DNA from 2 places in the Streptomyces nojiriensis genome. Region 2 is predicted to be linked to the other one. Evidence: riboswitches for the same ligand, from Rfam matches in the RefSeq annotation. Region 2 holds a riboswitch; the other holds the start of a gene.
The links. Region 2 has a riboswitch for glycine ahead of gcvT (glycine cleavage system aminomethyltransferase GcvT). Riboswitches for the same ligand answer to the same signal wherever they lie in the genome.
Positions count from the first base shown of each region.

Region 1: another riboswitch for glycine. It lies ahead of gcvP (aminomethyl-transferring glycine dehydrogenase); the one in region 2 lies ahead of gcvT (glycine cleavage system aminomethyltransferase GcvT).

Region 1 covers NZ_CP071139.1:2,105,952-2,120,550, forward strand. The annotation lists gene JYK04_RS09860 (glutamate-cysteine ligase family protein) at 1-133, opposite strand, end outside; gene JYK04_RS09865 (hypothetical protein) at 621-1,241, shown strand; gene JYK04_RS09870 (DUF5999 family protein) at 1,503-1,691, shown strand; gene gcvP (aminomethyl-transferring glycine dehydrogenase) at 1,828-4,713, opposite strand; glycine riboswitch at 4,909-5,007, opposite strand; gene JYK04_RS09880 (PRC-barrel domain-containing protein) at 5,120-5,485, shown strand; gene JYK04_RS09885 (DNA polymerase IV) at 5,490-6,941, opposite strand; gene JYK04_RS09890 (MerR family transcriptional regulator) at 6,985-7,623, opposite strand; gene JYK04_RS09895 (bifunctional nuclease family protein) at 7,804-8,277, opposite strand; gene ftsR (transcriptional regulator FtsR) at 8,329-9,102, opposite strand; gene JYK04_RS41115 (FHA domain-containing protein) at 9,122-10,069, opposite strand; gene JYK04_RS09910 (DUF881 domain-containing protein) at 10,155-11,144, opposite strand; gene JYK04_RS09915 (small basic family protein) at 11,150-11,482, opposite strand; gene JYK04_RS09920 (DUF881 domain-containing protein) at 11,479-12,387, opposite strand; gene JYK04_RS09925 (mannose-1-phosphate guanyltransferase) at 12,498-14,599, opposite strand, start outside.
Region 2 covers NZ_CP071139.1:6,217,608-6,232,206, forward strand. The annotation lists gene JYK04_RS29080 (cytochrome P450) at 1-1,046, opposite strand, end outside; gene JYK04_RS29085 (tRNA-dependent cyclodipeptide synthase) at 1,027-1,785, opposite strand; gene JYK04_RS29090 (EF-hand domain-containing protein) at 2,042-2,254, shown strand; gene JYK04_RS29095 (PadR family transcriptional regulator) at 2,344-2,892, opposite strand; gene JYK04_RS29100 (flavodoxin family protein) at 3,006-3,719, shown strand; gene JYK04_RS29105 (dihydrofolate reductase family protein) at 3,772-4,416, shown strand; gene JYK04_RS29110 (AMIN-like domain-containing (lipo)protein) at 4,467-4,967, opposite strand; gene JYK04_RS29115 (L-serine ammonia-lyase) at 5,134-6,516, opposite strand; gene glyA (serine hydroxymethyltransferase) at 6,888-8,144, opposite strand; gene gcvH (glycine cleavage system protein GcvH) at 8,162-8,545, opposite strand; gene gcvT (glycine cleavage system aminomethyltransferase GcvT) at 8,647-9,762, opposite strand; glycine riboswitch at 9,938-10,041, opposite strand; gene JYK04_RS29135 (P-loop nucleotide/nucleoside kinase family protein) at 10,248-10,904, shown strand; gene JYK04_RS29140 (enhanced serine sensitivity protein SseB) at 11,120-11,854, shown strand; gene JYK04_RS29145 (enhanced serine sensitivity protein SseB C-terminal domain-containing protein) at 11,949-12,689, shown strand; gene JYK04_RS29150 (ABC transporter permease) at 13,110-14,105, shown strand; gene JYK04_RS29155 (ABC transporter substrate-binding protein) at 14,184-14,599, shown strand, end outside.

The sequences.
Region 1 (14,599 bases), 4.1 Mb from region 2:
TCATGTTCTTCGGGCGATCGAACCTCTTCTCCGCCAGGAGCCGCTCCAGTCCCTCCAGACACTCGTGGAGCTTCCTTCGATACCGCTGCCGATCGGACAGGTCGAATCCGCCCGCCACGACCTTCTCCCCCATCGAAGCGTCCCTCCTCGAGTGGGCCTGGCCCGGTACACCCAGGCGCGCGTTACGGTCGATGATGCCCCGGCAGCGTGATCCATAACGCGCGGGGGGCGTGCGTGACGAGGAGCGCGCGCCGGTTTGGCCGAAGGGCGCTTCGGCACATTCACCTGGCAAGTCGCGGTATGCAAATTCCGCTTCGACTTTGCCTGGTTGGGATAACCGAAGCTTTCCAGCCGAGCCCCCGTCCGGTAACCTCCGAGGTCAGCGCGACATGTTCGCGTGCATCGGGCATGAATGCCACGTCAGCGGGTCCGGTAAGCGCCTTGCCGGCAATAGCCGGGACAGCTAGCCGAAACACTGCGTGAACACATGTCGTATAAACTCCGCAAACGAGGCAGAGAGTTGGCGCGCGGCCATTGCCCCTCGGCCCCCCTCTGGCCCCAGAATGCGAGTCCGCACCTGCCCCCGTTCCACCGGTCTCCCAAGTGAGAGGCGACCCACCATGCCGCTGCATGTCCCTCCGGCCCCCGCGCCCGCCCTGCGCAGCGTCCTCGCGGCACTCGGTTCCCCCACCGCCGTCCACGAGGCGCACACCCCGGCCCTGCGCGCGATCCAGGGGCCGCTGACCGCCGAACTCCCGCTTCCGGTCCACGTTCTCGACCGGCTGGGCCTGTCCAACCTCGCGGCCGGCGGCAGGCCGCCGCGTACCCGGCTCACGGGCTGGCGGTTCCTGATCCGCAGCGGGGACCGCTACGTCGCGGCGGCCGACACCCGGCTGACTCCCGACGGCTGGGTCTTCTCCCATTTCTTCGAGGGCCCCTATGTCGCGGCCACCGAACGCGCCCTGCGCCAGGCGGAATCCCTCACCACCGGCTACCAGCCGCGGCTGCTTTCCGTTCCGGAGCTCTACATGCTGACCCTGTGGCTGCACGGGGCGGTGGGCGCGGACGCCGCCGCCGGGCTGCCGGCCGGCGAGGACCTGCTGGTGCCCCTCGCCCCGGCCCCGCCCGGCATCGCCCCGTACCGGCCGCATCCGGTCTCCGAGCTGCTGCCCGTACTGACCCGTCGACTGACCCCGTTGCCGGCGGCGGCGCCCCCCACGCTGGCCGCGCCCGCCGCCTGACCCGAATCACCCATCCGGCCTAGTCCGCCCGGGCCACTTGTGAACCATCCGAAATGACAGGGGAGTTGGCCTGAACCGCCCGCACGAGTGATGCGTCATCAATCTGTGAGGACGGCTGCCGGGAAATACCTGCGAAGCGGCTGTCATGGAGGAAGACTGATGACACGCTCCCCGCGGGTGCGGGGATGACCCAGGGGGACGGCCATGAATCACGCATCGAGCCGTAGCACGCAGACCACACCGCAGCGAAAGAACGCATCCATGTGCCAGCACCAGCCAGCCTGCCCGTCAGCCGAATCCGCCGACCGGGAGGCCGCGCGCCCGGTGGCCAACCACCCGGAGCAGGGCTGGAGCCTGCTGTGCAATGGCGTCCTGCTCTTCGAGGACACCGGTGAACTGCTGCCGGACGGCCAGATCATCGCCCCGCACCGCCCGCTCGCGGCGGCCTGACCGGCCCGGGCGATCGAGCTGTCCGGCCGGCCGTAGCGAACGGCGAAGGGGCCGGTCCGGGAGAGAGACTCTCCCGGACCGGCCCCTTGTTCATGTCGTACGACCGTCATACGGCGGTCGTACGACCCCGTTCACCTCAGGCGTCGTACTCGTCCAGCGGCGGGCAGGAGCACACCAGGTTGCGGTCACCGAACGCACCGTCGATGCGGCGCACCGGCGGCCAGTACTTCTCGGCGGCCGTGACCCCGCCCGGGAAGACGGCCTCGTCCCGGGTGTACGGGTGGTTCCACTCGCCGCCCAGCGCCGCCGCGGTGTGCGGGGAGTTCGCCAGCGGGTTGTCGTCCGCCGGCCACTCGCCGCCCGCGACCCGCTCGATCTCGCCGCGGATGGCGATCATCGCGTCGCAGAAGCGGTCGATCTCGGCGAGGTCCTCGGACTCCGTCGGCTCGATCATCAGCGTGCCGGCGACCGGGAAGGACATGGTCGGCGCGTGGAAGCCGTAGTCGATCAGGCGCTTGGCGATGTCGTCGACGCTCACGCCCGTGGCCTTCGACAGCGGCCGCAGGTCGATGATGCACTCGTGCGCGACCAGGTTGCCCGGGCCGGTGTAGAGCACCGGGTAGTGCGGCTCCAGGCGCTTGGCGATGTAGTTGGCGCCGAGCACCGCCACCTGGGTGGCGCGCTTGAGGCCCTCGCCGCCCATCAGGCGCACGTACGACCACGAGATCGGCAGGATGCCCGCCGAGCCCCACGGAGCGGCCGAGATCGGGCCGACGCCCGTCTGCGGACCCGCGGCCGGCTGGAGCGGGTGGTTCGGCAGGTACGGGGCCAGGTGCGCCCGGACACCGACCGGGCCGACGCCCGGACCGCCGCCGCCGTGCGGGATGCAGAAGGTCTTGTGCAGGTTCAGGTGCGAGACGTCGCCGCCGAAGTGACCCGGCTTCGCCAGGCCCACCAGGGCGTTCAGGTTGGCGCCGTCGACGTAGACCTGGCCGCCGGCCTCGTGCACCTGGGCGCAGATGTCGGCGACGTGCTCCTCGAACACACCGTGCGTCGAGGGGTAGGTGATCATCAGCACGGCGAGCTCGTCGCGGTGCTGCTCGATCTTGGCGCGCAGGTCGGCCGTGTCCACCTCGCCGTCGTCGGCGGTCTTGACGACGACGACCTTCATGCCGGCCATCACGGCGCTGGCGGCGTTGGTGCCGTGCGCGGAGGACGGGATCAGGCAGACGGTGCGCTGCTCGTCGCCGTTCGCCCGGTGGTAGGCCCGGACGGCCAGCAGGCCCGCGAGCTCACCCTGGGAGCCCGCGTTCGGCTGGATGGAGACCTTGTCGTAGCCGGTCACCTCGCAGAGACGTTCCTCCAGCTCGTTGATGAGCGTGAGGTAGCCCTCGGCCTGCTCCACCGGCGCGAAGGGGTGCAGCTGACCGAACTCGGGCCAGGTCACCGGCTCCATCTCGGTGGTCGCGTTGAGCTTCATGGTGCAGGAGCCCAGCGGGATCATGCCGCGGTCCAGCGCGTAGTCCTTGTCCGAGAGCTTGCGCAGGTAGCGCAGCATCGCGGTCTCGGAGCGGTGCTGGTGGAAGACCGGGTGGGTCAGGTACGCGTCCGAGCGCAGCAGACCCTCGGGCAGCGTGTCGACCGTGGTCGTGTCCAGCGCCTCGATGTCGGCCGTGACGCCGAAGGCGGCCCAGACGGCCTCGACGTCGGCGCGCAGGGTGGTCTCGTCGCAGGCGACGGAGACGAGGTCGGCGTCCACCTGGAACAGGTTGACCCCGCCCTCGCGGGCGGCGGCGACGACCTCGGCGGCACGGCCGGGCACGCGGGCGGTGATCGTGTCGAAGTACGAGCCGTGCACGATCTCGACCCCGCCTGCGGTCAGACCGGCGGCGAGCAGGGTGGCGTAGCGGTGGGTACGGCTCGCGATCGTCCGCAGGCCGTCCGGGCCGTGGTAGACGGCATACATGCCGGCCATGACGGCGAGCAGCACCTGCGCGGTACAGATGTTGCTGGTGGCCTTCTCACGGCGGATGTGCTGCTCACGGGTCTGCAGCGCCAGGCGGTAGGCCTTGTTGCCGTCCGCGTCCACGGAGACGCCGACGAGCCGGCCGGGCAGGGAGCGGGCGTGCTTGTCCTGGACGGCCATGTAACCGGCGTGCGGTCCGCCGAAGCCCATCGGGACGCCGAAGCGCTGGGTGGTGCCGACGGCGATGTCCGCGCCGAGCGCGCCCGGGGAGGTCAGCAGGGTGAGCGCGAGCAGGTCCGCGGCGACGGCGACGATGGCGCCGAGCTCGTGCGCCTGGTCGATGACCGGCTTGATGTCCCGCACGGCACCGGAGGCGCCGGGGTACTGGACCAGGACACCGTAGACGCCGCGCTCGGCGATCTCGGCCGGGATGCCGGCGGACAGGTCGGCGACGACGACCTCGATGCCGATCGGCTCGGCGCGGGTCTCGATGACGGCGATGGTCTGCGGCAGCGCGTCGGCGTCCACCAGGAAGACGTTGCCCTTGGACCTGCCCACGCGGCGGGCCAGGGTCATGGCCTCGGCGGCCGCGGTGCCCTCGTCGAGCAGCGAGGCGCCCGAGGTCGGCAGCCCGGTCAGCTCGGCGACGACCGTCTGGAAGTTCAGGAGCGCTTCGAGGCGGCCCTGGGAGATCTCCGGCTGGTAGGGCGTGTACGCCGTGTACCAGGCCGGGTTCTCCATGACGTTGCGGAGGATCACCGGCGGCGTGAAGGTCCCGTAGTAGCCGAGACCGATCATCGGCGAGAGGACCTGGTTGCGGTCGGCGAGCGAGCGCAGCTCGGCCAGCACCTCGGCCTCGGTGCGCGCCTCGGGCAGATCGAGCGCCTCGGCGGTCTTGATCACATCCGGGACCGCGGCAGCGGTCAGTTCGTCCAGGGAGCCGTAGCCCACCTGGGCGAGCATCTTCGCCTGCGCCTCGGCATCCGGGCCGATGTGGCGCTGTTCGAAGGGGATGCCTCGCTCCAGCTGGGAGAGCGGAATGCGGTTGGCGGTCATGTACGGAGGCCTCCTGGTCGTATGACCTGCGAGGGGCACCACGGCGCTGGCACCCGGACGGCCTCCCCCTCTGTCATCTGCACCTGAGAGTTTCACCGGAGTCACGGGGGTCTCCCGAGAGTTCCGGCTTTCACCGTCGGTGAGGAGGGGGACCGGCACTGCGCGCCCGGTACCCGCCCTGCTTTCCAGAGTGGCCTCGTCCGTGCGGTACGTATGCCTGAGAGATTCCGGGGAGGATTTGCTCCTTCGGCGCCTCCGTCTTGTTCACTCGGAGGACTCTCCCGCACAGGGTCGACAGCCGTTCACCAGCGTACCAGCGAGGATCTGAACCCTCCCCGAGTGGCCTCCGCTGCGGATATGCACTTCTGTAGTCATTACGGAGCAGTTGCGACCTTTTGGAGGGACCGTGCAGACCGACATCGATCCGCGCAGCCTGATCGGCCGCAAGGCGTTCGACCGCAATGGCACCAAGATCGGCACGATCGACGAGGTCTACCTCGACGATGCCACGGGCGTCCCGGAGTGGGCCGCGGTCCGGACGGGGCTCTTCAGCCGGGACGCCTTCGTCCCGCTGGAGCCGAGCGAGCTGGTGGGCGACACCCTGCGGGTGCCCTTCGAACGCGCCCTGATCAGGGACGCCCCGGACTTCGGTGTCGGGCGCCACCTCTCCCCCGAACAGGAGCTGCAGCTCTACCACCACTACGGACTGGACACGACCCTTCCGTCGGACTTCAACCGCGACTTCGGCCGCCTGGCGGGCGACGAAAGCTAGGGGGTCACGGGCTGTCCCCCACGAGCGGCAGCGGATCGGACGGCTCCAGCTCGGGGTCGTCCACCCGGAAGGTCCGCACCCGGCCGGGCTCCCATCCGGGCTGCTCGAACCGCACGGTCACCCGCCCGACCCCGCTGCCCTGCACCCATCCGGGCCCGTACACGGCATGGTGTACGTCGCTCCCAGCCGTCCAGCGCCGTTCGGGGGCAGGCTCCGGCCCCCCGGGCGGCTCGGGGGCCTCCGGGGCGCCCCCGGCCGCCACCGCCTCCCCTCCGGCCCCGTCCGTCCTGTCCGTCCTGTCCGCGCCGTCATTCCCCTCCGCCCCAGCCGCCCCGGCCGCCCTGGCCGCCCCTTCCGGCCCGGCCGCCTCGTCCGGCTCAGCGGCGAGCGACTGCGCGAACAGGTCCTCCTGCGTGTAGTCCGCCAGCCCGCTCACCCCCACTCCGAGCAGCCGCACCCCACCCGTGGTGTCCACGCCCTCCAGCAGCCGCGCCGCCGCCTCCCGCACCACCGCCGGATCGTCCGTGGGCCCCCGCAGGGTCTCGGACCGGGTCAGCGTGGAGAAGTCGTACCGCCTCACCTTGAGCACGATCGTGCGCCCCGAATGCCCAGAGCCCCGCAGCCGCTGCACGCACCGGTCGGCGAGCCGCTGGACCTCGCCGCGGATCCGTACCCGATCGTGCAGGTCCACGTCGAAGGTGTCCTCGACCGACACCGACTTCGCGTCCCGCTCCGCGACCACCGGCCGGTCGTCCAGCCCGAGCGCCATCCGGTACAGCCCGGCACCGGCCGCGCGGCCGACCATCCGGACCAGCTCGTCCTCCCCGGCCTCCGCCAGCTCCCCCACCGTGGTGATCCCGGCCCGGCGCAGGTGCTCGCCCGTGGCCGGACCCACCCCGGGCAGGGTCCGTACCGACATCGGCGCGAGCAGCTCGCGGTCCGTCCCCGGCTCGATCAGCAGCAGTCCGGCCGGCTTGGCCTCTTCGGAGGCCACCTTGGCCAGCATCTTCGACCCGGCGAGCCCCACCGACCCGCTGAGCCCCGTGGCGGCCCGGATGTCGGCCCGCAGCCGCTCCCCCGCCTGCCGCGCGCTGCGCGAGTCGAAGGCCACCCCGCCCGCCTCCAGGTCCACGAAGGCCTCGTCCAGGCTCAGGGGCTCCACCAGGGGCGACAGCTCCCGCAGCATGGCCATCACCACGTCGCTGACCTGCCGGTAGAGGCTGAAGCGGGGGATCAGGTACGCACCGTTCGGGCAGAGCCGCCGCGCCTGCCCCATCGGCATCGCGGAGTGCACCCCGAAGCGCCTGGCCTCGTACGATGCCGTGGCGACGACCCCGCGCGGCCCGAGGCCGCCCACGATGACGGCCTTGCCCCGCAGGCTCGGCTTCGACGCCTGCTCCACGGAGGCGTAGAAGGCGTCCATGTCCAGATGCAGGATGGTCGGCGCGGCTCTCACAGCCCGATGCTGCCCTACGCCACTGACAATGCCCCGGCTCGGGTCAGACGGCCCGGTTGCGGCGGGCGGCCAGCTCGTCCGTCGGGTTGTGCCGCACCAGCGTCTCGCCGGTGTCCACGCGCTCCCCGTGCAGCTGCGACAGCGCGCTCTCGACGTCGCGCCACACCACGCCCACCGCGATGCCGAAGACGCCCTGCCCGCCCTGCAACAGGCTCACGACCTGGTCCGGCGAGGTGCACTCGTACACGGTGGCGCCGTCGCTCATCAGCGTCATCCGTTCGAGGTCCGAGAGCTCCCGGTCGTGCAGGTGCTGGACCGCCGTGCGGATGTTCTGCAGCGCCACCCCGGTGTCCAGGAAGCGCTTGACGATCTTGAGGACCACGACGTCGCGGAAGCTGTAGAGCCGCTGCGTCCCCGCCCCGTAGGCGGCCCGCACGCTGGGCTCCACCAGCCCGGTCCGGGACCAGTAGTCGAGCTGCCGGTACGTGATGCCGGCCGCGGCGCACGCCGTCGGCCCGCGGTAGCCGATCCGGCCGGGCTCCGGGTCCGCGCCCACCGGTCCGACCGGCGTCGACTCCGGCTGACGGCGCGCGGAACCGACCGCACCGCCGTGCAGCGGGTACGGCCCAGCCTCACTCCGTGCGGGGGTGCCCCCGGTCGTACCGTCGCCCGTGATCCTCACGCCGACCCTCCGTCCTTGACCTGCCCACCTTGAAGGTAGGCAGTCACCAGGGGTGCGTCAACGATCGCCACACTCGGCACGCCGAGTGATAATCACCCTGAGAGTGGTTTCCCGTATCCCTTTACGGGGAAAGGCTAATCGAATGGGCTGAGGATGCCCGAGGACGACGCGGCCGACACCTCACTGCGGGCCGGTGCCGAAGTCCTCCGGCGAGATCTGGTCGAGGAACTCGCGGAACTTCTCCACCTCGTCCTCCTGCTCGTCCGGAATGGCGATTCCGGCGTCGTCCAGCACGCCGTCGCTCCCGTAGATCGGCGTCCCCGTCCGCAGGGCGAGGGCTATGGCGTCGGAAGGACGCGCACTCACCTCGACCCCGCTGGCGAAGACGAGCTCCGCGTAGAAGACGCCCTCCCGCAGATCCGTGATCCGGACCTCGGTGAGCTCCTCGCCGATCGCCTCCAGCACGTCCTTGAACAGGTCGTGCGTCAGCGGTCGGGCAGGGGCCATCCCCTGCTGCGCGAAGGCAATGGCGGTCGCCTCCCCTGGACCGATCCAGATGGGGAGGTACCGGTCGCCTCCCACTTCACGCAGGAGCACGATCGGTTGGTTGGAGGGCATTTCCACCCGGACACCCACAACGTCGAGCTCGTTCACACAGTAACCCTAGGACCTGCTCGACAGGTTTGGGTAGTCGGGCCCCCCACCTCAGGGCAGCCGGACCCCGAGAGCGGTCTGTACGAGCGCCTCGTGAAGCCGTACGGAGAGCCCCGCGAGCTCTTTCAGCGTGGCCTCCGCATGAGCCCTCGTCTGCGGATTGCGATGCCTGCGCAGCGGTGCCACCACCTGCTCCACCAGCCCCGCCTCCCGGTCCGCCGCAGCCTTCATCGCGCGCAGGTGCCGCGGCTCCAGCCCGAACCGGCCCAGGTCGGCCACCAGCCGGGCCACCGTGACCGCCCCGGCGTCGAATCCGCCGTCCGCGCCCTCGGTCAGCAGCCCGTACGACTCCCACTCGACCAGCTGTACCTCGTCCACCCCGGCGGCCTCGAGCAGCTCGGCCCGGCCCACCCGGGCCACGGTGGGCCGCTCCCGCCCCACTTCGCCGTAGACGGCCGCCGGTCCGGCGGGGTCGGCGGAGTCCCCGTGCGCGGTGGGCGCCGGAATGTGGATCTGCTCCCCGCGGGCGAGCGCGTCGAGCTGCTCGCGGATGACCTTCAGCGGCAGGTAGTGGTCGCGCTGCAGCCGCAGGATCCGAGCGAGCCGCTCCACGTCGTCGGTGCTGAACTTGCGATATCCCGAAGGGGTGCGCCGGGGCTCGACGAGCCCCTCCGCCTCCAGAAAACGGATCTTCGAGATGGTGACTTCGGGGAACTCGTCACGCAGCGTGGCGAGCACCGTGCCGATGCTCACCAGCCGCCCGGCCGGGCCGGCGGTGCCGGCGGTGCCACTTCGCGGGGCACCGCCGGTCGGGGTACGCAGCATGGAACCTTCCCTAAAAGGGTCAGATGCCCCGCAGGCTCGCGTAGAAGACCAGCCGGTACTTGCCGATCTGCACCTCGTCGCCGTTCTGCAGGGCGACGGAGTCGATCGGTTCACGGTTCACGTACGTGCCGTTGAGGCTGCCGACATCGGCGACGGTGAAGCCGCCCTCCTGGCTCCTGCGGAATTCGACATGGCGCCGGGAGACGGTGACGTCGTCCAGGAAGATGTCGCTCTGCGGGTGGCGGCCGGCCGTGGTCAGCTCGCCGTCCAGCAGGAAACGGCTCCCGGAGTTGGGACCGCGCCGCACGATGAGCAGAGCGGAACCGGGGGGCAGCGCTTCCACCGCGGCCTGCGCCTCGGGGGACAGCGAGGAGGACGACACGTGCGGTTGTCCGGACACCTCGGCCTCGTAGGCCTCGAGGCCCGAGATCGAGATCGTGGACGTGGTCTCCGAGGCACGCTCCGGCGTCAGACCCGCCCGCAGCGGCGCACCGCAGTTCGAGCAGAACCGACTGGCCGCATCGCTGCGGTGTCCGCACCTGCTGCAAATCTGCTCGGCCGACATGGACGGCTCCTCGCGCCGCGGATGCCCCGCGGATGCATTGGTGGCATACGGGTCGGGGGCAAACCCTCCACCCGCACTTGAGGTTGATGGTTCACCGAAACCTATGCGTCCGGTACCAGCAGGGTCAACAGCCGACGCGCCGGGGGCACCGGGAACATCACCCGCGCCGGCGACCTCGTCACGGAAGAGCGGCCGGTCGCCCTGCCCTTCCACGTCCCCGTGCGCGGCGCGATGCCGTGCCGCGCCGCCTTCCTCACGGTTCTTCTTGCCGAACAACTTCTCAAACAACTTCACGGGCGATTCCCCTTGACTGAAACAGACCCGCCCGTGGGGCAGGACGAACTCCGAATGCAGACACCTGCCGACCCGGACATTCTGACAACGTCCGTAACCACCAGACAGTTTCCACCACGCACCGCGACTTCGGTGCGCCGACCCCCCGCAGGCATCAGCCCGCGTGGACCGCTCCACCCTTCACTCCGATTCATCACGATGACGACCGAGCGTAGTCAGGCTGCTTCGCAGCCCGCAAGGCATCCACAACGATCTTCGCCGACCGTGTGACGGCGACGGTGGCCTGCTCCTTCTCCAGCGTCTGGACGACACCGCCGGGGATGTTCAGCGCGGGCTCCAGATCCTGGGGCTTGCCGATCACCTTGAACTCATAGGGTTGTGTGATCTTCTTGCCGTCGATGGCGACCCCGCCGTTCTCGTCCGAGAAGTACGAGCCCGCCACGATGCGCACCCCGTTGATCTGGATCGCCTCGGCCCCGGCCGCCCGCAGCTCCTGAAGCGTGTCCAGCAGCTGGTCGGACTGCACCTGACCCGTGGGATCCGTGATCTTCAGCGTGATGCCCGGCCCCTGGGCTGCCACCGTACCGGCCAGGATGCCGAGTTGGCGTTCCTTCTCGACGGTCTGCCTACGGGCCTCCTCGGCCTGGTTGGAGCTGCTCTCCAGCTCCTTGCGCTGGTCCTCCAGCCGCTGCTTCTCGTCCTCCAGTCGCTTGGTCCGCCCGTCGAGCTCGTCGAGGATCCGCACGAGGTCCTCCTGGCGGGCCCCGCGCAGCGCGCTGGAGTCGCTGTTGGACCGGACCTGGATCGCCAGACCCAGCCCCAGGACGAACAGCAGCAGCGCGACGATCAGTTGGGCCCGGCTCACCCGCGGCGGCCACAGCCCGGCCGCGAGCCGCTGCCGGCCGGTCTCCTCCGGCTGCCCCGGTACTTCCTTGGACGGCTCCGACGGCTCCGGTGGTTCCGGCGACTGCGGAGGTTGTGGCGACTGCGGGGACTCCGAGGACCGCGGCGGTCGCAGGGACTCCGGAGACTGCGGGGTCTCCGGCTCCGTGGGGGGCTCCGGGGTCTGCGGCGCCTTGGGAGGCTCCGGGGCCTCCGGGGCCTCCGGGGTCTTCGGCGCCTTGGGGGGCTCCGGCGGCCGGCCCGCGCCCCCCTGCTCCTCGGGGCTGTCGTTCGTACTCATCGGCCTCACGCCCGGAACACGTGCCGGCGGATGGCCGCGGCGTTGGAGAAGATGCGGATGCCGAGGACCACGACCACACCCGTGGACAGCTGCGAGCCGACCCCGAGCTTGTCGCCGAGGAAGACGATCAGCGCGGCGACGACGACGTTCGACAGGAACGACACCACGAAGACCTTGTCCACGAAGATGCCGTCCAGCATCGCGCGGAGGCCGCCGAACACCGCGTCCAGCGCCGCCACCACGGCGATCGGCAGATATGGCTCCACCACGGCCGGCACTTCGGGCCGGACCAGAAGTCCGGCCACCACTCCGGCCAAGAGGCCCAGTACCGCGATCACGATGCACCCTTCTGCTGCTCTGCCGGTGTAGCTGTACGTACGGTCAGGCTCGACGCGGCCGGCAACCGCAGGTCGTCCGCCGGAGACAGGGCGTAACGGATCCCGTAGCTCTCCTGCAGCACGTGCAGGTACTGTCCGTCCGCCGAGTCCTGGAAGGCCGTGCCGAGCCGTTTCTTGTCCCCCACCGTCAGCACTTCGTACGGCGGCACCAGCGGCCTGTTGTCGACCAGTATCGCGTCACCCGCGGCCCTGATCGCCGACAGTTCCGTCAGCCGCTGTCCGTTGATGGAGATGGCCTCCGCCCCGGACTGCCAGAGCCCGTTGACGATCTTCTGCAGGTCACGGTCGCGGAGCCGCCCGGTGTCCGAGAAACCGGAGCTCTCGCGCGGTTTGCCACCGCCGCCCGACGAGGCGCCCTTCGCGTCGTCCACCACCAGCTTGACCCCCGGCCCGTGGACCTCCGTGGCGCCCGCCAGGAGGGCCACGAGCTCGCCCTGGCCCCCGCCGGGCTGCTTCAGCGCCGCACGCTGGCGGGCCGCCACATCGGTCCTGAGGCGGTCGATGTCACGCTCCAGGCCGTGCGCGCGGTCGTCCGCCCGCTCCACCCGGTCGATCAGTTCCTGACGCTCCTTGGCCAGCACCGGCGCGGCTATCCGCGCCTCGGCCGCACCGAGCGTGACGACCATGGCGGTGACGACGAGCCCCGCGGCGAGCCCCAATTTGGCCTTGAGGGTCCGCGGCATACCCGCCGTACCCTCCGCCTCGCGCCGGGCCGAGGCCTCCGCGTAGCCCTCGTCGAGGCTGTGGTCCATCACGTGCGTCAGCAGCGACATGGAAGCGTCCGGGCGCGCGGGCACAGGAGACGCCGGAGTCCGGTTGTGGGGCGGCTGCGACATGCCGCACATCGTCGCATGTCGGCAGCGCAGTCACCCAATGCGTCCATCCGGTGGGCCGGGCAGGGACTCCCCGCACCCGGCCCACCGGACTTCCGCCTATGTCATCGCGCGCCCGGCGCCTACTGCCCGGCGCCCTCCACGACGCCCGCCCACTCGTCGAGCAGGGCCTGCGCGGTGCCGTCGTCGGGGCCCTCGGCCCACAGGTGGGTGACCGCTTCCGCCGGATCCGGCAGGACCAGCGCCCACCGTCCGTCGGCCTCGACCACCCGCACCCCGTCGGTGGTGTCCACCTGCCGGTCGCCGGCCGCCTCCACGACCCGCCGCATGACGAGCCCCTTCACCGCCCACGGCGTCGAAACGTCCCGCCTGAGCACATGGGCCCGCGGGATCCGGGCGTCGATCTGGCTCAGGGTGAGCTGCGTACGCGCCACCAGCCCGAGCAGCTGCACGAAGGCGGCTGAACCGTCGAAGACGCTGCTGAATTCCGGAACGATGAAGCCGCCCCGGCCGTCTCCTCCGAAGATGGTGTTCTCCGCCCGCCCGACCCGGGTGAGGTCGTCGGGCGAGGTCGTCGTCCACTCGACCTGCGTGCCGTGGTAGGCGGCCACCTGCTCGGCCACCCTGGTCGTGGTCACCGGCAGCGCGACCTTGCCGCTGCGCTTCTCCGCGGCCACCAGGTCGAGCATCACGAGCAGCGCCCGGTCGTCCTCGATGATCCGCCCGCGCTCGTCCACGAGGGAGATCCGCTCGCCCACCGGGTCGAACCGGACGCCGAAGGCCGCCCGCGCCGAAGCCACGATCTCCCCCAGCCGCACCAGCCCGGCCCGCCGGGACTCCCTGGTCTCCGTCGGCCTGGACTCGTCGAGCCCTGGATTGATCGTCAGCGCGTCCACACCGAGCCGGCCCAGCAGGCTGGGCAGAACGAGCCCGGCGCTTCCGTTCGAGGCGTCCACGACCACCTTGAGCCCGGCGTCGCCGATGCCGGTGGTGTCCACCCGCCGCAGCAGCGAGCCGGTGTAGGCGTCGAAGACACTGCCCGGGAACTGCAGGTCTCCGATCTCTCCGGGGAACGCCCGACGGTACTCCTGGCGTGCGTAGACCCGGTCCAGCTTGCGCTGCCCCTGGAGCGAGAGGTCCGCTCCCCGCTCGTCCAGGAACATGATGTCCACGGAGTCCGGCACACCCGGCGAGGTCCGCAGTACGATCCCGCCGGCGCTGCCGCGCGCGGTCTGCTGCCGTGCCACCGGCAGCGGTACGTTCTCCAGGTCCCGTACGTTGATGGCGCTGGCCTGGAGCGCGGAGATCACGGCTCGCTTGAGCGCCCTGGCGCCTCGCGAGTGGTCACGGGCCGTGGTGACGGTCGCCCCCTTCTTCAGGGTCGTGGCGTACGCGCCGGCGAGCCGGACCACCACCTCGGGAGTGATCTCCACGTTCAGGATTCCGGAGACCCCACGCGCGCCGAACAGGTGCGCCTGGCCGCGGGACTCCCAGATCACCGACTCGTTGACGACGGCGCCGGCCTCGATGGTCTTGAAGGGGTAGACCCGTACGTTCCCCTGGACGATCGATTCCTCACCGATGAGGCACTCGTCGCCGATGACGGCCCCGTCCTCGATCCGCGCGGCCCGCATGATGTCGGTGTTCTTGCCGATGACACAGCCGCGGAGATTGCTGTGGGGTCCGATGTACACGTTGTCGTGGACGACGGCCCGGTGCAGGAAGGCCCCGCCCTTGACGACGACGTTCGACCCGATGACGGTGTGCTCGCGGATCTCCGCGCCCGCTTCGACCTTGGCGTAGTCCCCGATGTAGAGCGGCCCGCGCAGCACCGCGTCGGGGCTCACCTCGGCCCCTTCGGCGATCCACACCCCGGGGGAGATCTCGAAGCCGTCCATCTCGATCTGGACCTTGCCCTCGAGCACGTCGGCCTGCGCCTTCACGTAGCTCTCGTGCGTGCCGACGTCCTCCCAGTAGCCCTCGGCGACGTAGCCGAAGATGGGCCGGCCTTCCTTCATCAGCTGTGGGAAGACATCACCGGACCAGTCGACGGAGACATCGGGATCCACGTAGTTGAAGACCTCGGGCTCCATGACGTAAATGCCGGTGTTGACGGTGTCCGAGAACACCTGCCCCCAGGTCGGCTTCTCCAGGAACCGCTCGACCTTGCCTTCCTCGTCCACGATCGTGATGCCGAATTCCAGCGGGTTCGGCACCCGGGTCA
Region 2 (14,599 bases):
TTCGCGCTCTCGCGCTCCAGATCCAGCTCGTCCGGACGCTCGAAGGCCGCCGGATCGAAGTTGGCCCCTTCCAGGAGGACGAGGACGAGCTCCCCCTCCTTCACCGGCACGTCACCGACCTGGACGTCCGCCAGGGCGATGCGCGGCAGGCCGTCGCCGACGGACAGGTTCCAGCGCAGCAGCTCCTCCACCGCCCCGGCCATGCGTTCCGGGTGCCGGCGCAGGTACCCGATCAGCTCGGGCCGCTGGAGCAGCGCGAGCACCGCGAGCGTGAGGAACGCCGAGGTGGAGACCGCGCCCGCACCGAAGAGGGAGACGGCGACCGTCGCGAACATGTCGTCGGTCAGGTGCGCCGACTCCGGATCGGCCTCCTTCAGCCCGGCGAACCTCCCGAGGAGCCCCGTACGCTCCTCGGGGGCCAGTGCGAGCTGGTCGTTGAGCCGGCCGGCGAAGTAGCCCACGTCCTTGTACCAGTTGAGGGCGGAGTCGGCGAACGGCTCGCGCGCGGTCATGAACGCGACGTCCAGGCCCGACATCAGCCGGCGCCGGTCCTCGAACGGCACCCCCAGCACCTGGCAGTGCAGGGCGGCCGAGAAGGGGTCGGCGAAGCCCGCCCGGAGGTCCGCCGGGCCGCCCTCGGCGACGATCGCGTCGACGAGCTCGTGGGCCTTGGCGCGCAGCAGGTCCCGCAGCCCCTTCTGGCGGGGGTTCAGCGCCTTCATGACCGCGTTGCGCAGGCCCGCGCTGTTGATGTTGCCCATGTTGTTGACGACCTCGGGCGGGATCGTCAGCGCGTACTGGCGCGGGACCCCGGCGTTCGCCGTGTCCTTGAGGCTGAAGCGCTCGTCCTCCAGCACCTGCTTGGCCAGCGCGTAGCTGCTCACCAGCCAGGCCGGGTCCCCGGTGAGGGTGCGGACCCGGGCGACCGGTGCCTTCTCGCGCAGCCAGGCGCACTCCTGCGGGAGCACGTCACCGCGCCGGGAGAGCGGGAAGTCCAGGAGCGGCCGTTCCCCGTTCCCCGGGCCCTCAAGCTGCTCGACGCCCATCGGCGGTCCTTTCGGTCGGTGCGGGGTCCGCGGCGCTCCCGGGTGCGGTGGCCTCGGGCCGTACGACGGCGTACGCCTGGTTGCGGGTCGCGCGCAGGCCCCCGCCGCGGGCGAAGAGGACATCGGTCAGCGGCATCCTGACGTGGTACGCCGCCACCGAGGACGGCACGTCGAGAATGCTCGGGGTGTCCACGAAGAACGGCAGCTCGGCCGCCATGTAATCGAAACAGACCCGCAACTGCTCGTCCGTGATGGATTCACCTTCCGGCAACTTGGATCCAGCGAAATGCAGAGCCATTTCCTCGCAGCCCTTGCGGAATTCCTCGTCGGTCTCCAGGAAATGCAGGACGCGCCTGTGGAGTAGTTGGTAGACCGGGTTCGACCGGAATTCGGAGAGTGCCCGGACGCGGATTTCCACCCCTGGCGGGCCTGATTCCGCGACGCCCTTGAGGATCCGCCGCCGGACCGCCTTGATCTCTTTCGCCGCGCGCTTCTCCGCATGCTCCCGGGTGTGGCCGAAGGCGGCGAACATCCGGTCCACGTGGAGGTCCGCGTAGACGAAGTCGACCTGTGCGAACCGAGTCGTGGCCCATCGGGCCAGGTCGGCGATGCGTTCGGCGCTGAAATAGCTGTTTCCGGGACTCACGCCGATGAGCACATGGTCGCCGTCTTCCCAGATATGTCGGCAGGTGCGGGTGAAGGGCAGAACTTCGAATGATGCGTCAGCTGTGATCGTCATCTGATTGATCGCCCTTGTTGCCACTTGTCCCTGGGAGCCCTGCGCTCCTGGTGTGGCGGCAATGCCAGTACGTTATGCCGTGGCCCCGGAGTGTGACAAGTGGAATCTCCGTCTGTTTCGCCGGAATTGTTGATTCCGTATTACGGGTCGGTAATTGAAATGATTTCTGCCGCTCGAACGGGACCCGGGGCGTGGGCGGACCGCGGCGGCCGCTACCCTGAGCCGGTCAACAAGGCATCAAGAAGGAGTGGACCCAGTGGCGGACATCGAGAGCGCACGGACGACGTTCGGCAAGTTCGACGTGAACGGTGACGGCTTCGTCACGGCCGACGAGTTCAAGGCGGCCATGGCGGCCATGGGCGACCCGTTCGTCACCGGCCCCGTCGCGGACGCCGTGATCGCCGCCAAGGACACGAACGGCGACGGCCTGCTGAGCTTCGACGAGTTCTGGGCCTCCCTGAACAAGTAATCCCTCCGCTGCCGCCCCGCTCCGGACCGCCGGAGCGGGGCGGCAGCGTGCGTTCGGCGCCGGGTACCGGGGCCTTTGACCCCCGCGCGTCAGTCCTGCGACCCGGACATGTCCTCGACCTCGCCCAGGGCCTCCTCCAGCCAGTGCAGCCAGAACGTCTCCAGGGCGATCCCGCCGTGCAGCACGAGCCGCCGCAGCCGGTCCTCCACGGCGTCCCGCCCCGGCGGGAAGTCCTTCTCCTCGATGGCCTCGTACTGCGCGAGCTGGCGCCGGTGCAGCTCCAGATGGCGCCGCAGTTCGGGACCGAGCCCCTGCGGCCCCACGACGCCCGCCGCGCGGATCCGCAGCAGCAGCGGGTCGCGCATCGGCTTGGGGTCCTGGCTCTCGCCGACCCACCGGGCCAGCTCCGCGCCGCCGGCGGGCAGCACCTCGTACTCCTTCTTCTGCCCCCGCACGGGCACCTCGCTCGGCAGCTCCCGGATCAGCCCGGACTCCTCCAGCCGCCCCAGTTCGCGGTAGATCTGCTGGTGCGTCGCCGACCAGAAGTACCCGATCGACTTGTCGAACCGCCGGGTCAGCTCCAGCCCGGACGAGGGCTTCTCCAACAGGGCGGTGAGGATGGCGTGCGGCAGCGACATGGCGCCATCCTAGGTTTGCGGCGGCGCCGGGCCACCACCCCGTGTCCGTACGGCCGTCCCCGGACGGGCGCGGCCCGCTGGCGGCGCCGGGGTGCCGTGGCGAGGCTGGGGGTGTGGCTGCCGCATACGACTACTCGGACCTGACCGCCCTCTATGTGAACTGCACGCTCAAACGCTCACCCGAGACCAGCAACACCGAGGGCCTGATCGACCGGAGCCGCAGGGTCATGGAATCGGCCGGCACGAGGACCTCCCTCATCCGCGCCGTCGACCACGACATCGCGACCGGGGTCTGGCCCGACATGACCGAGCACGGCTGGGAGAGCGACCAGTGGCCGGTCCTCTACAGCCGGATCATGGACGCCGACATCCTCGTCCTGTGCGGCCCCATCTGGCTCGGGGACAACAGCTCCGTGATGAAGCAGGTCATCGAGCGGCTCTACGCCTGCTCCTCGCTGCTGAACGAGCGGGGCCAGTACGCCTACTACGGACGGGTCGGCGGCGCGCTGATCACCGGCAACGAGGACGGCGTCAAGCACTGCGCCATGAACATCCTCTACAGCCTCCAGCACCTCGGCTACGTGATTCCGCCGCAGGCCGACGCGGGCTGGATCGGCGAGGCCGGGCCCGGACCCTCCTACCTGGACCCCGGCTCGGGCGGCCCCGAGAACGACTTCACCAACCGCAACACCGCCTTCATGTCCTGGAACCTCATGCACCTGGCCGCCCTGCTCAAGCGCTCGGGCGGCATCCCGCCGCACGGCAACCAGCGCTCGCAGTGGGACGCGGGCTGCCGCTTCGACTTCCCCAACCCCGAGCACCGATGAGTTCTCCGCTCCGGAGCGGTCCCATGGTGGACGACCAGGCTGGAGGAAGCCCATGGAACAACTGCTGAGAGTCCAGAACTTCGCCGTGTCGCGCGACGGGTTCGGTGCAGGCGAGCACCAGAGCCTCGCGCGGCCGTTCGGCGACGCCGATCCCGGCGCACTGCTCGCCTGGGCCGGAGCCACCGCGAGCTGGCCCAACCGCACCGACCCCGGAGGGAGCCGGGGTCTCGACGACTACTTCACCCGGGACTTCTCGCACAACATCGGCGCCGAGATCATGGGCCGCAACAAGTTCGGTCCCCAGCGCGGGCCCTGGACCGACCACGACTGGCGCGGCTGGTGGGGTGAGGAGCCCCCGTTCCACACCCCGGTGTTCGTCATGACCCACCACACGCGCCCCTCGTTCACGCTCTCCGACACCACCTTCCACTTCGTCGACGCCGACCCGGCCACGGCCCTGGACCGGGCGCGGGAGGCCGCGCAGGGCAAGGACGTCCGGCTCGGCGGCGGGGCCACCACCATCCGGGAGTTCCTCGACGCCGACCTCGTCGACACCCTGCACGTGGCGGTCGCGCCGGTGGAGATCGGAGCCGGGGTCAGGCTCTGGGAGTCGCCCGAGGAGCTGCTCGACCGGTTCCACCTCGACGTCGTGCCCAGTCCGAGCGGTGTGACGCACCACCTGTTCTGGCGCAGATGACGGCCGGGCCCGGGGCGCGTGCGCCCCGGGCCCGGAGTCCGGCACCGGTTTCAGTGCGCGATGTCCACGACGAACCGCTCCGGCGAGTGCAGGGGGAACGCGCGGTAGTACGGCAGGGTGTCGAAGGCGGCGCCGAAGGTCACGTACCCCTCGTAGTCGCTGGTCAGGGCGATTCCCTTGAGCTTGCCGAGGTTGATCTGCTGCAGCTTGGGCCCGTGGTAGACGCTCCGCCCCGCGTCGTCGTGCGCGGCGGCGGGGTGGAGGCGGATCTCCAGGAAGTACTTCCCGGGCAGCGGCACGGGCTTGCCGGACCCGTCCTGGACCAGACGCGGGACGGGAGTGACGGTGACCGCGGGGACGTGGCCCTGGAGGTCGATGACGATGCGGTCGTACGTGGGGTGCCCGGCCCAGCGGGCGTCGACGACGAGCGGGGTCGGCGCCTGGGTGGCGGCGGCGGTGGTGGAGGCCGAGGCAGGTGCGGCGAAGGAGAGGCAGGCGGCGAGCAGGGCGCCGGTGGCCAGGGCCGCGAACTGCCGGAGACGGGTGTGGATCATGACGTCCCCTCGATTCTCGAGAGACGGGGACCGGTGGCACTGTCTGGGACGCCCAGGGGGGACCGCACGGTTCCGGTTCCACTCGCCCGCGGATCCCGGGATCCGCGGACGCGAGAGGGGCCCGGCACACGCGCCGGGCCCCTCTCCTGTCACGTGGTGTGCGTCAGCACTCGATGACGTTGACGGCGAGGCCGCCGCGGGCGGTCTCCTTGTACTTGACCTTCATGTCGGCGCCGGTCTCCTTCATGGTCTTGATGACCTTGTCGAGGGACACCTTGTGGCTGCCGTCGCCGCGCATCGCCATACGCGCCGCGGTGACGGCCTTGACCGCCGCCATGCCGTTGCGCTCGATGCAGGGGATCTGCACCAGACCGCCGACCGGGTCGCAGGTCAGGCCGAGGTTGTGCTCCATGCCGATCTCGGCCGCGTTCTCGACCTGCTCCGGGGTGCCGCCGAGGACCTCGGCGAGGGCGCCGGCCGCCATCGAGCAGGCGGAGCCCACCTCGCCCTGGCAGCCGACCTCGGCGCCGGAGATCGAGGCGTTCTCCTTGAAGAGCATGCCGATCGCGCCCGCGGCGAGGAGGAAGCGGACCACGCCGTCCTCGTCCGCGCCCGGCACGAAGTTCATGTAGTAGTGCAGCACGGCCGGCAGGACGCCCGCGGCGCCGTTGGTCGGCGCGGTCACCACCCGGCCGCCGGCCGCGTTCTCCTCGTTGACCGCCATCGCGTAGATCGTCGCCCACTCGCTGCGGTGCAGCATCGGGTCGCCCTCGGTGCGCAGCTGGCGCGCCGTGGCGGCGGCCCGGCGCTTGACCCGCAGGCCGCCCGGGAGGATCCCCTCGCGGGACATGCCGCGCGAGACGCAGGACTGCATGACGCGCCAGATCTCCAGGAGGCCCTCGCGGATCTCCTCCTCCGTGCGCCAGGCCTTCTCGTTCTCCAGCATCAGGGAGGAGATCGACAGGCCGGTCTCGTTCGCGAGGCGCAGCATCTCGTCGCCGGAACGGAAGGGGTACTTCAGCACCGTGTCGTCGAGCTTGATCCGGTCCTCGCCGACCGCGTCCTCGTCCACGACGAAGCCGCCGCCGACCGAGTAGTAGGTCTTCTCCAGCAGCGGGGTGCCGGCGCTGTCGTACGCGAAGAGCGTCATGCCGTTCGCGTGGTACGGCAGGGAGCGGCGGCGGTGCAGGATCAGCTGGTTCGGCTCGTCGAAGGCGATCTCGTGGACATCGCCTATCTCCGCGCCCAGCAGCCGCAGCCGGCCGCTCTTGCGGATGCGCTCGACCTCGTCGTCGGCGGTCTCGACGTTCACCGTGCGGGGGGAGTGGCCCTCCAGGCCGAGCAGCACCGCCTTGGGGGTGCCGTGCCCGTGGCCGGTCGCACCGAGGGATCCGAAGAGCTCGGCCCGGACGGAGGCGGTCTGGGCCAGCACGCCGTCCTTCTTCAGCCGCGTCACGAACATGCGCGCGGCCCGCATCGGACCGACCGTGTGGGAGGAGGAGGGACCGATACCGATGGAGAAGAGATCGAAGACGGAGATGGCCACGGTGGCGGACTCCCTTGTCTGCTCGTGGGGTGGGAGGGGGCAGGAGAGGAGAAGTGGATTATTCGGATTTTGTCCGGCAGACGAGCTTAACGCGGCGAAGTGAACGTCTCGGCTGTCGGACGAGGTGGGAAGGATTACGTGGACGGGTCGGCCGGGTGTCGGCCCGTGGCCCCGGGTGATCCACCGGGGCGGTGCGGAGCGCCGGGCGAGGTGCGCGCCGGTGCGGTACGGCGCGCGGGCCGGCAGGCGCGGCGGCGGTGTCGGGCGCCCACCGCGACCGGGCCGAGCGGTGTCGGGCCCCGGTCATGAGAAGGGCCCGGCCTGTGCGGGAACAAGGCCGGGCCCTTCCGTGGCCGTTGGCCGGACGCCGGTTAGAGCGTCGGGTACAGCGGGAACTTCGCGGCGAGCGCGGAGACGCGAGCCTTCAGGGCCTCGCTGTCGTACGCGGGCTTCAGCGCCTGCGCGATGATCTCGGCGACCTCGGTGAAGGCCTCGGCGTCGAAACCGCGGGTGGCCAGGGCCGGCGTACCGATCCGCAGACCCGAGGTGACCATCGGCGGCCGCGGGTCGTTCGGGATGGCGTTGCGGTTGACCGTGATGCCGACCTCGTGGAGGCGGTCCTCGGCCTGCTGACCGTCCAGCTCGGAGTTGCGCAGGTCGACCAGGACCAGGTGCACGTCGGTGCCACCGGTGAGGACGTCCACGCCCACGGCCTTGACGTCGTCCTGGACCAGGCGGGCGGCGAGGATCTTCGCACCCTCCAGGGTGCGCTCCTGGCGCTCCTTGAACTCGGGCGAGGCCGCGACCTTGAAGGAGACCGCCTTGGCCGCGATCACGTGCTCCAGCGGGCCGCCCTGCTGACCCGGGAAGACCGCGGAGTTGATCTTCTTGGCCAGCTCCTGCGTCGACAGGATGACACCGCCGCGCGGACCGCCGAGGGTCTTGTGCGTGGTGGTGGTGACGACGTGGGCGTGCGGCACCGGGTTCGGGTGCAGACCGGCGGCGACCAGGCCGGCGAAGTGCGCCATGTCGACCATCAGGTACGCGCCGACCTCGTCCGCGATGCGGCGGAAGGCGGCGAAGTCCAGCTGGCGCGGGTAGGCGGACCAGCCGGCGACGATCAGCTGCGGCTTGGACTCCTTGGCGAGGCGCTCGACCTCGGCCATGTCCACTTCGCCGGTCTCGTCGACGTGGTACGGGACCACGTTGTAGAGCTTGCCGGAGAAGTTGATCTTCATGCCGTGGGTCAGGTGACCGCCGTGGGCCAGGTTGAGGCCCATGATCGTGTCGCCCGGCTTCAGCAGCGCGAACATCGCGGCGGCGTTGGCCTGCGCACCGGAGTGCGGCTGGACGTTCGCGGCCTCGGCGCCGAACAGCGCCTTGATGCGGTCGATCGCGATCTGCTCGACGACGTCGACGTGCTCGCAGCCACCGTAGTAACGGCGGCCCGGGTAGCCCTCGGCGTACTTGTTGGTCAGGACCGAGCCCTGGGCCTCCATGACGGCGACGGGAGCGAAGTTCTCCGACGCGATCATTTCCAGGGTGGACTGCTGGCGCACGAGCTCGGCGTCGACGGCGGCGGCGACGTCCGGGTCGAGCTCGTGCAGCGGGGTGTTGAGAACAGACATCAGGATCCCCTGGGGTGTCAGTTGTCGGAGTGGGTGAGCGCGGCGTACTCCTCGGCGGAGAGCAGGTCGGCCGGCTCCTCCGCGATGCGCACCTTGAACAGCCAGCCACCCTCGAAGGGGGCGGTGTTGACGAGGGCCGGGTCGTCCACGACGTCCTGGTTGGCCTCGACGACCTCGCCGGTGACGGGGGAGTACAGGTCGCTGACCGACTTGGTCGACTCCAGCTCGCCACAGGTCTCGCCCGCGGTCACCGTGTCGCCGACCTCGGGGAGCTGGGCGTAGACGACGTCACCGAGCGCGTTGGCCGCGAACTCCGTGATGCCGACCGTCGCGACGCCGTCCTCGGCGGTCGACAGCCACTCGTGCTCCTTGCTGTAACGCAGCTGCTGGGGGTTGCTCATGACCTGATTCTCCTGGATGCGGGGGAGTGGATACGAACTGCGGTCTTGGGTACTGAGACGGCGCCGTACGGGTTCCCGGACGGCGGACGTGGTGCGTGGGGCTACTTCTGCCGCTTGTAGAACGGCAGCGCCACGACCTCGTACGGCTCATGCGTACCGCGAATGTCGACGCCGACGCCGGACGTGCCGGGCGCGGCGTGCGCCGCGTCCACGTACGCCATCGCGATCGGCTTGCCCAGCGTCGGGGACGGGGCGCCGGAGGTGACCTCGCCGATGACCTGGCCGTCGGCGACGACCGGGAACCCGGCGCGCGGGACGCGGCGGCCCTCGGCGATCAGGCCGACCAGCTTGCGCGGAGGAGCGGTGGCGGCGCGCTCGGCGGCGGCCTCCAGCGCGGCGCGGCCGACGAAGTCGCCCTCCTTCTCGAACTTCACGACCCGGCCCAGGCCCGCGTCGAACGGGGTGAGGGCGGTGGTCAGCTCGTGCCCGTACAGCGGCATGCCCGCTTCCAGGCGCAGGGTGTCGCGGCAGGACAGGCCGGCCGGGACCAGGCCGACGCCCTCGCCCGCCTTGGTCAGCGCCTGCCACAGCTCCACGGCGTGCTCGGGGGCGACGAACAGCTCGAAGCCGTCCTCGCCCGTGTAGCCGGTGCGCGCGATCAGCGCGGGCACGCCCGCGACGGTGCCCGGCAGGCCGGCGTAGTACTTCAGGCCGTCCAGGTCGGCGTCGGTCAGGGACGCCAGGATGCCGGGGGACTCCGGGCCCTGGACGGCGAGCAGCGCGTACGCGTCGCGGTCGTCGCGGACCTCGGTGTCGAAGCCGGCGGCGCGCTCGGTCAGGGCGTCCAGGACGACCTGGGCGTTGGAGGCGTTGGCGACGACCATGTACTCGGTCTCGCCGAGGCGGTAGACGATCAGGTCGTCGACGATCCCGCCGTCCTCCTGACAGATGTGCGTGTAGCGGGCGCGGCCGACGCCGACGGTGGAGATGTTGCCGACCAGGGCGTAGTCCAGGGCCTTGACGGCCTCCGGGCCGGTCAGCGTGATCTCGCCCATGTGGGACAGGTCGAAGAGACCGGCCTTGGTCCGTACGGCGTTGTGCTCGTCGCGCTCGCTGGCGTACCGCAGCGGCATGTCCCAGCCCGCGAAATCGGTCATGGTCGCACCGAGCGAGCGGTGCAGCGCATCGAGGGCGGTCAGGCGGGGGGCAGTGCTCATGGGTGTGGCTCCCGGGTCCCAGGGCATCGACATGACATGACGAGGACGTTCCTCCCCATCTGTCATCGGAACCTGAGAGGTTCGCCGAGAGTTCCGCCGATCGTCCGATCGCCGGTTCTTCTCATCGACTTGCACCTTGGGTGGAGCTGCGCAGCAGCTCGCTTTTCAGATCTGCCTCATCCACGCGGTACGGGGCCTGAGAGATTCAAGGGAGGTTCTTGCTCCTTCGGCGCCCGCGCACGGCCTTGCGGCGTGCCGGGACTCTCCCGCGCGGATTCAAGCGGCCGGTATGCAGTTGGTCCAGATGGCGCACATCATTGCACGCCATGCCCGAGATCGGGCGGCGGGGTCCGAAAGTTCGTACGGCCCTCCGAAGGGTCGGACCGGAACCGGGGCCGCCGGATTACCGTCTCTTTACACTCAGTGGGCAAGGGTCCTGGTGACCCGATTCGGGGGAGGCGAACACTGTGCGGAGATTCGGAGTGGTGACGACGACGGGAACCGTGGAGGCGGTGCCCGCGCAGCGCGGCGCGCGCGGGCGCGAGAGGGCGGCCGACCGAGGCCTCGGCCTCGTACGCGACCTGCGCGGCCCGGCCGTGCGCGCCCCGCACCGGCTCGGCTTCGCCGACGGCGACATCGTCGTGGTGTCCGGTCTGCCCGGCGGCGGCAAGAGCACGCTGATCAAGCGCGCGGCCGCCGAGGGCGGGGCCGTGGACTCCCAGGACACCCGTGAGCGCTGGGAGCACCGCATGCCCGCGGCGCTGCCGTACGCGGTGTACCGGCCGCTGGTGCGCGCCGCCCACTACTGGGGGCTGTGGCGGATCCTGCGCTCCGGGGCCTCCGTGGTCGTCCACGACTGCGGTACGCAGGCCTGGGTGCGCGGCCTGCTCGCGGCCGTCGCGCGCCGCCGGGGCCGGGCGCTGCACCTGCTCCTGCTGGACAGCAGCCCCGAGGAGGCCCTCTCCGGGCAGGCCGCGCGCGGCCGCCGGGTCTCCGCCTACGCCTTCGCCCGCCACCGGGGCGCGGTCACCCGGCTGCTGCGCGAGGCCGAAGCGGGCCGGCCGCCCGCGGGCTGTGCCTCGGCGACCCTGCTGGACCGGGCCTCCGCCGCGACGGTGACCCGCATCGCCTTCACCGCCTGACCGGATCAGGCCCCGCCGGGTGCGGCGCCGCTGCCGGGCTCTGCCCGGACCCGCTCCTCAAACGCCGGAGGGGCTGGATTTGCCGGCGTTTGAGGCGCGGGGTTCGGGGCGGAGCCCCGGCTCTCCTCGGCGCAGGCCGAACCCCGGCGGCGCGGCCGCGCGCGGGGCCGGTACCCTGCGGGGCGACACGCGGCGGGATCACGGAGGCACGGGACATGCAGGGCAGCGGCTGGCCGGGGAATGAGCTGGAGCAGGTGCTCGGGGCGGCGCTCGGGCAGCCGGACGCCGGGGGGCGGATCCTGGAGGTCCTCGGGCGCAGCCAGGTGTGGGTGCCCCTGCCCGGCGGGGGCGGCCCGACGACGGCCGGCCTCGACCTGCCCACCATGGACATCGGCGGGGCGGCGTACGTCCCCGTCTACAGCTCCGAGGCCCAGTTCCTCGCCTGCGTCGGCCCCGGCATGGACTTCGCGGTGGCTCCCGCCGTCGAGTTCGCCCGCGGCCTGCCCCCGCAGCTCGGCATCGCCGTCAATCCCGAGGGCGCCGTCGGCGTACCGCTCCCGCCGTCCGCCGTCGCGGAGCTGTGCCGCAGCGGCCGGACCCCGCTCGACGGCCCGGCCACCGGCGGCAGGGTCCGGCTCTTCGAGCCCGACTGGCAGGATGATCCGGTGGATTTCCTGGCCGCCGCCACCGAGGAGTTCCGGGCCACCGGGGTGGTCGCCGCCGCGTACCGCTGCCTCGCCAGCATCGAGGGCGGGGAGCCCCAGCTGTTCGTCGGTGTCCGCCTGGTGGGATGGGAACCCGAGATGCAGAGCGCGCCGATGGAGGCCCTCGGACGGGCCCTGACCCGGGTCCCGCCGCCGTGGCCCGTGCAGTTGATCCTGCTGGACGCCGCCCAGGACCCGGTCACGGACTGGATTCGTGAGCGCGTACGCCCCTTCTACCTGCCGTAGGGCCGCTTAAGCTGGTTACATCTCCTGGCCGCACGCGCGACTGCCGGTTCGGAGGAAACGCGTGGAGCGACGGGCGGACGAAGAGGGGTTCCGGGTGAGTGCGTCAGGCACGGCCGCGGCCGGGCAGGTCGAGCACATGATGCGCCAGGTGACTCCCGGGCGCTACGAGAGTTACGAGTCACTCCTGCACGCCCTCGCCGAGGGCCGGCTGTGGATGCTGCTCTGGCAGGGGCAGCCGGGCTCCGCGGACGCCCAGTACGGCGGCATGGAGGTCGACAGCCTCGGCTATGCGCCCTGTGTCACCTCCCCCCAGGAGCTGGCCGCCAGCGGCTGGAACCGGGGCTACGAGGTGGTCACCGGGCGGGACATCGCCCGCGCGCTGTACCCGGACCGCTGGGGTCTGTGGCTCAACCCGCACGCCCAGGGCGGCGGCCTCGGCGTGCCCTGGGCCGACCTGCGCCGGATCGCCACCGGCCTGGACCGGATGCCGGCCGGTCCGCTGCGCCTGTCCGAGCCCGCGATCGAGCTCCCGCAGTTCTACGGGCTGCTGACCCAGCACGCGCACCGCACCCCCGCGGTGCGGTCGCTGCGCCGCGCGTGGGTGCAGCCCGCGCTCGGCTCCCCGTACCTCGCGGTCGGGCTCGACCTGTACGACGCCTCCGCGCCCGCGCTGGAATCCGTACGGGAGATGATGCGGCAGTCGGTCGGGGTGGTCCCCGAGGGCGTCCCGGTGTGCACGGTCGCACTCGGGGACGAGCACGACCCCGTCGCCATGTGGCTGCGCGCCCAGACCCGCCCCTTCTACGACCGCGAGGGCCAGGCGCCGGCGTACTGACGCGATATCCGAATATCGAGACATCCTTCCCGAAGGCCGCACCGATCCCATCGGTGCGGCCTTCGGCATATCCGGTGAATCCGCCCAAGATCCATGCCCGAAAGGGCAGTTGGGCCGGATGTCCGTTCCGCGCAGAACGGGCGGTGTTTCACCGCTCAACAGATCCCGGGGTTCGGATAACGGAAGGTGTAGGCGTAGATCACGGTTGCGCATCACATCCCCGGGGGGTCTGGCGGGCGCTTGAGAGGGCGTTGAAGACTCCACCCCACCGAAGGCCGGTCCATCTCGCGAACACCAGCTCTTCACGTGCACTTCCGGCACATTTCGTGCCAATCGCACCACCAGCGACGCCGATTGAACCAAGCCGCCGCAGCGGCGGGCATGGGCCGACCGATGTCGGCCGAGAGGGGTCCCACCACGATGACGGCACCACTGCAGGACACCAGCGCGGCCGAGCCCGCAGCCGTGGCCACCTCCGAGGTTCCGCGCAAGGCGATCGAGGGACGTTCGCTCGGCCGTATCGCGTGGACCAGACTCAAGCGCGACAAGGTGGCGATGGCCGGCGGCATGGTCGTGCTGCTGCTGGTGGTCCTGGCCATGCTCTCGCAGCCGATCCAGTGGATGTTCGGGCTGGACCCGGACGCCCTGCACCAGGACCTCATCGACCCCTCCCTGGCCACCCCCGTCGGCTCCTTCGGCGGCATCAGCTGGGAGCACCCGCTGGGCGTGGAGCCGAAGTTCGGCCGCGACATCGCCACCCGCATCCTGGAAGGCTCCTGGGTCTCCCTGCTGGTCGCCTTCGGGTCGACCGTGGTCTCGGTGTTCATCGGCTCCGTGCTGGGCGTCATCGCCGGGTACTACGGCGGCTGGGCCGACACGGTGATCAGCCGCATGATGGACACCTTCCTCGCCTTCCCGCTGCTGCTCTTCGCGATCTCCATCTCGGCCGCCCTCCAGGGCGGGGCCTTCGGCCTCGAAGGACTGCCGCTGCACATCAGCGTGCTGATCTTCGTCATCGGCTTCTTCAGCTGGCCCTACATCGGACGCATCGTGCGCGGCCAGACCCTCTCCCTGCGCGAGCGGGAGTTCGTCGACGCGGCCCGCAGCCTCGGCGCCCGCGGCCCCTTCATCGTCTTCCGCGAGCTGCTGCCGAACCTGATGGCGCCGATCCTCGTCTACTCCACGCTCCTCATCCCGACCAACATCCTCTTCGAGGCCTCCCTGAGCTTCCTCGGCGTGGGCATCCAGCCGCCGCAGGCCTCATGGGGCGGAATGCTCAGCTCCGCCGTGGCCTACTACAAGGTCGACCCGATGTTCATGGTCGTCCCGGGCATGGCGATCTTCGTCACCGTGCTCGCCTTCAACCTCCTCGGCGACGGTCTGCGCGACGCCCTGGACCCCAAGAGCTCGCGCTGACCCTCCCGTTCCTCGGGCACCCGGCCGAGGCTCCGCCAGTACGCACCATCACTCCGAATCAGGGGGCATCACTCCGCCATGAGAAGCAGGTCGAGAACAGCCGCGGTGCTCGCCGCCGCCATCACCGTCGCCCTCACCGCCTCCGCCTGCAATGGTGGTGACAAGACCGGCGGCGACGACAAGTCGGCCGGCGCCAACGCCGCCGTCAAGGCCGTGGTCAACGCCTCGGACAAGAAGGGCGGGACGGTCGTCTACGAGGCGTCCGACACCCCCGACTCCTTCGACCCCGGCAACACGTACTACGGCTTCGTCTTCAACTTCAGCCGCCTGTACGCCCGTCCGCTGACCACCTTCGCGCCCGCCCCGGGCGCCGAGGGCAACAAGGTGGTCCCGGACCTCGCCGAGAGCCTCGGCGTGCCGAGCGACGGCGGCGCGACCTGGACCTACAAGCTGCGCAAGGGCGTCAAGTACAGCGACGGCTCGGCGGTCACGTC